3 regions of the Streptomyces sp. NBC_01571 genome follow, and region 2 is predicted to be linked to each of the others. Evidence: riboswitches for the same ligand, from Rfam matches in the RefSeq annotation. Region 2 holds a riboswitch; each other region holds the start of a gene.

Region 1 (2,255 bases), 160 kb from region 2:
TACGCAACGCCCTCGTCTCCCGCCGGGCCGGAGTGGCGTGCGCGCTCGGGGTCGCGGGCGGCCTGCTCCTGCACACGGCGCTGGCCGTCGCCGGCGTCGCCGCCGTCCTCGCGGCCGTGCCCGCGCTGTTCCGGACGCTGCAGCTCCTCGGCGGCGGCTACGTGCTGTACCTCGGTGCGCGGGCTCTGGGCGGTCTGCGACGGCGGCGCGACCGGGAGCCGGACCGGGAGCGCTCGGCGGTGTCCGGCGGGACGCCGCCCGGCGAGGCCGGGCCCGGCGTGCCGGGGGAGGGGAGCCGGCCGCTGCGGCAGGGCTTCGTCACCAACGCGCTCAACCCGAAGGCGCCGATCACGTTCCTGAGCCTGCTGCCGCAGTTCGTGCCCGCGGGCAGCCCCGCGATGCCCCGCACCCTGGTGCTGGCCCTGATCGTGGTGGCCCTCGCCCTGGTGTGGTTCCCGGCGGTCACCCTGCTGGTCGACCGGCTCGGCCGGTGGCTGCGCGGGCCGCGGGCCGCCCGCGCCGTGGAGGCGGTCACCGGGAGCGCGCTCGCGGTGCTCGGCCTGGTGCTCCTCCTGGAGCCCCTGACGGCCTGAGGGCCTCCAGGGTTCGTGCCCCCGGGGGCGGCGGCCCCGGCGCCGCCGCCCCACCCGGTCAGGTTCAGCTGATCCGGCCGTACCAGACGCTCCTCGTCCAGATCTTCTGGAGCTTCACGACCTCCCCGCTCTTCGGGGAGTGCCAGATCTTTCCCTTCCCGGCGTAGATGCCGACGTGGTACACGTTCCGGCCCGAGTGGAAGAACACGAGGTCACCGGCCTTGCGGTGCGAGGCGGAGATGTGGTGGCTCTTGTTGTACTGCCCCGCGGCCGTACGAGGCAGTTTCTTGCCCGCCTTCTTGTACGAGTACAGGGTGAGCCCGGAGCAGTCGAAGCGGCGCGGCCCGGTGGCACCGTACTTGTACGGGGCGCCCTTCTTGGATGCCGCGACCTGGAGTGCCCTCGTGGCCGGTGTGGCCGCCTCGGCGTCGGCTGCGACGCCAGGGACCACCAGGCTGCCGCCCACGGCGGCGATGGTCAGAGCCGAGGCCGTACCGGCCCGGGTCAACAGCGACGGGACACGATTCAGCGCAGTCATGCGCAACCCTTCGTCAACCGCCTGTGAAGGATGACCTGTCGGATTCGGGCTGGCGAAGTAGCCCGGCCGCGTACGCGGCTTCACCCCAAGGACCGCCCGGATCTCTCCGGCGGCCCGTCTTGCTGGGTCCTCCACTCCTGCCGATGCACATCTGTCGACCGGTCATCCGGGCGGCGGCAGGACTCGGCGTCCGCCCGGACCGCCCCGCCGGTGTGGCGGGGGCTTGTCGTCGGAAGGGATCTTCACGCATGGGTGTCGGAAAATCCGAGCGGAACCGGTGATTTGTGGGGTTACTCACCACTCACCCGTTCGGGTGGACACTCCTCTGTTCGAGGGGTTTTGGGGACGTCGGCAACGCCCTTACCAGCAACGGAACGTTTCATTCCGCCTTTTGGCTACGCGTGTTGCGCAACTTCCGGGGCCACCCGGAAGGACGCGCGTCTACGCCATTGGGGGGTACGCCGACTGGTCCGTTTGAAACCCGGGCCGGGCGCTCCGCAGATCGGCGTGAGCGTCGGCCCGGGCGTGGACGCCTCAACTGCCGGAGTCGGGCGGCAGGGTGACGCGGGCGGCCCGCCGCTCGCCGTCCAGAACTCGCAGGGCCTGCGCCAGGGTCGGCGCGTGCACCTCGCTCTCGCCCCGCTGGTGCATCAGGGCCAGGGCGTCACGCAGCGCGGTCGCCTTGCCGACGAGTGCCTGGGCGGCGCGCAGCCCGCGATAGGTGTCTCCCGGGCGGGCCGGGTTGATACGGCCGACCAGGTCGACCACGTCGAGGTAGCGGTCTATCAGCTCGGCCTCGGCGTGTGTCAGTGCGGGCAGCGGAGGCAGTTCGGGCACCATCGGCGGATCACCTCGCGTCGGGTGTGGCGTTCCCCGCACCGGGCGCGGTGCGCGAGTTCTTGCGGCTCGGGATGATCCCGTCCACCAGCCCGTACGCCAGCGCGGCCTGCGCGTCCAGAATCGTGTCCCGCTCGATGTCGGCGGCGACTTGTTCGGGATTTTGCCCCGTGTGCCGTACGAGCATGTCCTCCAGCAGCTTCCGAGTGCGCGTCAACTCCGCTGCCTGGAGGGCCAGATCGCTCGCCTGCCCCTGGACCGGTCCCGGGAGCGAGGGCTGACGGATC
Region 2 (2,255 bases):
GGAGCGTAGGGCGTACCCGGGGCGAACGCCGTGTCCGAGGTGAACGTCATACCCGCGGCCGACGCGGCGTCCGAGGCGAACGCCGTGTCCGACGCGAACGTCATACCCACGGCCGACGCGGCGTCCGAGGCGAACGCCGTGTCCGACGCGAACGTCATACCCACGGCCGACGCAGCATCCGAGCCGAACGCCGTGCCCGACGCGAACGTCATACCCACGGCCGACGCAGCATCCGAGCCGAACGCCGTGCCGGGGGCGAACGTCATGTCCGAGGTGAGGGGCATGCCCGTACCGAGGGACGCGTCCGTACCGGCGGGTGCGCCCATGCCCGCATGTGCGGCCGTGTCCACGGGTGCGCCCATGGCCAGGCCGGCCGACTGCCGACGCCGCCACTGCTCCTCGGCCTCGCGGCGGGTCTGTTCCTCCGGGGCGGCCCAGACCTCCGGAGCCGGCCGCGCCTCGATCGCCGCGATCGGGGCGCTCCGCTGCTGGACGACGTGACGGGACAGCAGTTCCCGGGCGAGTGCGAGCTTGCGCCGGTTCTGCTCCTTGCGGTTCTTCAACGAGGAGTGGCCGGACTCCGCGGCCGGCGCGGGCAGGGCCATGACGGCCTCCTGTCGCGCCCCGGTCCCGGCCGGCAGCGCCGCGACGGCCCTCCCGGAGGACAGCTCCGGCACAGGCCCGGCCGCCGGTCCGGCGGTCAACTCGGCCACGGGGCCCGCTCCCGGTCCGGCGGTCAGCTCCGGCACGGGGCGCCCCGCGGTCTCCAGGGCGCGAGCGGAGGGTCCGCCCTCCAGGCGCTTCACGGGAGGCGTGGGACGCGCTTCGGCCGCGCGTTTCGGCATTCTGTCGGCCGGCAGCCTCGCCGGCACGGTCGGGCCCAACTGGGCACGTCCCACGTCGAACCAGGGCCGGGAGACGTCGTCGAGGGCGGCGTCGGTCCCCCTGCGCCCGTTGTCCCGGGCCGGGTTGACGCGCTTACGCGAACCGGAGGTCATCGCGCGGGTCGCGTTGTAGTTCCCGGTGGCTGTCTCGGCCCGGTCGTAGAGGGAGCTGATGCGCTGCTGGACCTCTTCGCGGCTCGGACCGTCGTCTCCGCCGAGCGACGCGGAGTTGGGGCTCTGCGAGAGGTCCGCCGAGGAGCGGGCCACCGTCGCGGGTGCGGAGCGGGGCATGCCGGGGAGGCTGCTGCCTCCAGGGCCCGGGGTGCGTTCCGGCGCCATGGCAGACGTACTCCTTCCGTGCTCCGCCTACCGAGTTAGCTGTCGGGTTCGGGCGGACGGATCCGGAAGGTATGCCCTACGGCCTCTGCCCGGTCGGGCAGTTGGGCCGATTCACCCCAGGGTTCGGTTGGGTCCCCGGCTCCGGTGGCCAGGAGGCCGCACCGGATTAGGCGGAGGCCAAGCGACCCGGCGAGGTTCGCCGGAGGAAGTCGTGTGGCCTGTCGCCAACTTAGCCAACTTGTGTGCCTCACGTGAAGATTGAAGTGCGAAGTGTCCGATATGTATTTGTGACCTTCGTCGTACTCCCGATCTCGGGTGAGTCCGCTCACCGCGGCGCCCGTGTCAGCGCAGTTGCGCCCGTGGCTCCTCGGCGCGATACGCCGGATCCGACGGGTCCGCCAGGGCCGGTGACTCCGCCACGGCCGGCGCTTCCGCCACGGACGCTGGGACCGGGGGCTCGAACTGGTCCGATCCGCCGGTCGGTCGATCGGCCGCTCGGCGCGACTGGAGCAGGACCGTCAGGGCCCGCACGGGTCTTCGCCAGCTCCCGTGCAGCAGTCCCAGGACGATCGCGGCGGCCACGGCGATCAGGTGCTCCCGACCTGCCAGATTGGGTTTGACGATCGACTCCCACACCATCGAGCCACCGGTGAGCGCGAACACCACGGGCGCCCGTCGGACGACCGCGAGATAGGTGAACAGGCCCACCACCGCGGCGGACGGGCCGGTGTCCAGCACCTGCCCGATCTCGGGGGGCAGCCCAAGGCCCCACCAGCCCGGGCCCATCGCGATCATCACGCGGACGGTGAGGGTGCCCGCCAGCGTGGTGACGTACGCGATGGCCAGGGTCCGCGCCCGGCCGAGGGCGAGTTCGGCGAGGGCGAACGCGAGGAACAGCTGAGTGATGCCCGCCCACACCGGAAGGTCGAGGGCGGGCACGTACAGCGACACGGGAGTACGCAGCAGAGCCAGCGGCAGGGGCAGGGACGCCTTGACACCGCCGGTCAGCCGCACCACCGTGGCGCCGGCCGG
Region 3 (2,255 bases), 3.6 Mb from region 2:
CGCCGAGGCGGCACAGCGCGCCGTGCTGCCGGAGCCCGAGGCCAGGATCGGTGCCCTGGAGGTCGCGGCGCGCTACGAGGCCGCCCAGGAGGGTGCGTCCATCGGCGGCGACCTGTACGCGGTGCAGGACACCCCGCACGGCGTACGGCTGGTGGTGGGCGACGTCCGCGGGAAGGGCATGGGCGCGGTGGCCGCCGTCGCGGTGGTCATCGGGGCGTTCCGGGAGGCGGCCGAGCAGGAGACGACGGTGGAGGCGGTCGCGCAGCGGCTGGAACGGGCGCTGGCCCGCGAGGGCACCCGGCGCGAGGGCCTGGACGCCTTCGAGGGCTTCACCACGGCCGTCCTCGCGGAGATCCCGCACGACGGCGACGCGGTACGGATCGTCAACCGCGGCCATCCGCCGCCGTTGCTCCTGCACGCGGACGGCACGCTGGCCACGCTCGACGCCGCGGACCCCGCGCTGCCGCTCGGCATGGGCGAGCTCGGCTCCTGGCCCGACCGCACGGAGACGGCGGACTTCCCGCCCGGCTCCACACTGCTGGTCCACACGGACGGGCTGTCCGAGGCGCGCGACCGCCGGGGGAACTTCTACGAGCCGGCCGAACGGCTCGAGGGACGGACCTTCCGCGACCTGGACGCCCTGCTGGCCGCGCTCGCGTCGGGGGTCCGACGGCACACGGGCGGCGCGCTCTCGGACGACATGGCGCTGCTCGCCGTACGGCGTCCCGGGTAGGCGGCGGCGTTCCTTGATCGTTGTGACGAGGGGTAGCCGGACGGTGTCCCTCCGCACAACGCCTGACGCATCGTCAAAGACGGGCTCGTGGGGGAGGGTGGGTCAACTCGCCCGTTTTCCGCCGCTCATGCCCGTAAGTCCTGGCCAAGAGAGCGCAATGATCAGCGTGAACGGCTTGGAATCCGGTACCGGAGTCTATTAACGTTCGATAACGCAGCGCGGTCGTCCCAGCCGTCACAAGAGACGGCTCCGTGCGCACGCGCCGAATCCCGCGAGGGAACCGGGGAACCACCAACTTGGGGTGAATCGAGCGTCTTTCACGGTGGAGACACCGTGGGTTGACGCGCGTAGGAGACCTTCCTGCTCCGAACCCGTCAGCTAACCCGGTAGGCGAGAAGGAAGGAAAGGAGCGCGCCCACGTGGCGTCCAACCGGCCTGCCCAGCCCACTTCGTTCGCGCCGAACGAGACCCAGACTTTCGGTTACTCCCGCGGCGACGACGAGGGCCCCTGGGAGGAGTGGAACCCCACCGCGGATTCCGTCGCTCCCGTCCGCGGCCGGCACCGCGTCTCCAAGCAGCGAGGGGGCGGGCTCGCCCGCAGTTCCACCGTCCTCGGCGTCGGTGTCCTGGCCGCCGTCGGTGCGGGTGGCATCGCCACCGCCGCGCCCGGCAAGCCGCCCGTGTCGATCTCGCTGCCCGACCTCTCCTCGGTCACCCAGTCGGCCAAGGCCCTGATTTCCGATGGCGGTTCCAGCACGCCGAAGGGCTCCTCCACCCCGCTCACCGGCGCCGGTCTCACCAGCGCCGACGCCGCCCAGGGCAACGCGGACGCCGGGGAGGCGTTGCGTGCCCGCATCATGGAGCAGGCCGAGTCCCAGCAGGACCAGGTCGACAGTGCGGCCCAGGCCGCCGCCGAGACGGCCGCCGCGAAGAAGGCGGTCGCGCTGGCCGCCGAGCAGCAGGACGAGGCCAAGGCCAAGGAAGCCGCCGCGAAGAAGAAGGCGGACGCGGAGGCCAAGCAGAAGGCCGAGGCCGCGCGCCTCGCGGAGCTCGCCAAGAGCTACTCGCTGCCGACCTCCTCGTACACCCTGACCTCCCGCTTCGGCGACGCCGGCTCCATGTGGTCCTCCGGGTACCACACCGGCCTCGACTTCGCCGCCCCCACGGGCACGCTGATCAAGGCGATCCACAGCGGCACCGTCACGGAGGCGGGCTGGGCCGGCGCGTACGGCTACCGCACGATCCTCACCCTCGACGACGGCACGGAGCTGTGGTTCTGCCACCAGTCGTCCATCAGCGTCAGCGTGGGGCAGAAGGTGGGCACGGGCGACGTCATCGGACGGGTGGGCGCGACCGGCAACGTGACCGGGCCGCACCTCCACCTGGAGGTCCACCCCGGCGGCGGCGACGCGATCGACCCGATGGCGTGGCTGCACGGCAAGGGCATCAACCCCTGATCCGGCGCCCGCCACCAGTACGGCGGGTGCGGAATGCAGTCGTCCGGTACGACTGTTGCAATGGG

The links. Region 2 has a riboswitch for cyclic di-AMP ahead of OHB41_RS52565 (C40 family peptidase). Riboswitches for the same ligand answer to the same signal wherever they lie in the genome.
Region 1: linked by a shared signal. The riboswitch ahead of OHB41_RS07635 (C40 family peptidase) and the one ahead of OHB41_RS52565 (C40 family peptidase) in region 2 are both predicted to bind cyclic di-AMP.
Region 3: linked by a shared signal. The riboswitch ahead of OHB41_RS23045 (M23 family metallopeptidase) and the one ahead of OHB41_RS52565 (C40 family peptidase) in region 2 are both predicted to bind cyclic di-AMP.

What each region holds. Positions count from the first base shown of each region.
Region 1 covers NZ_JAPEPZ010000001.1:1,683,286-1,685,540, reverse strand. Annotated here, with positions in the region: gene OHB41_RS07640 (LysE family translocator) at 1-593, shown strand, start outside; gene OHB41_RS07635 (C40 family peptidase) at 658-1,131, opposite strand; cyclic di-AMP (ydaO/yuaA leader) riboswitch at 1,135-1,298, opposite strand; gene OHB41_RS07630 (hypothetical protein) at 1,666-1,971, opposite strand; gene OHB41_RS07625 (ATP-dependent Clp protease proteolytic subunit) at 1,979-2,255, opposite strand, start outside.
Region 2 covers NZ_JAPEPZ010000001.1:1,518,597-1,520,851, forward strand. Annotated here, with positions in the region: gene OHB41_RS52565 (C40 family peptidase) at 1-1,175, opposite strand, end outside; cyclic di-AMP (ydaO/yuaA leader) riboswitch at 1,232-1,406, opposite strand; gene OHB41_RS06880 (hypothetical protein) at 1,566-2,255, opposite strand, start outside.
Region 3 covers NZ_JAPEPZ010000001.1:5,129,008-5,131,262, reverse strand. Annotated here, with positions in the region: gene OHB41_RS23050 (PP2C family protein-serine/threonine phosphatase) at 1-733, shown strand, start outside; cyclic di-AMP (ydaO/yuaA leader) riboswitch at 984-1,141, shown strand; gene OHB41_RS23045 (M23 family metallopeptidase) at 1,153-2,190, shown strand.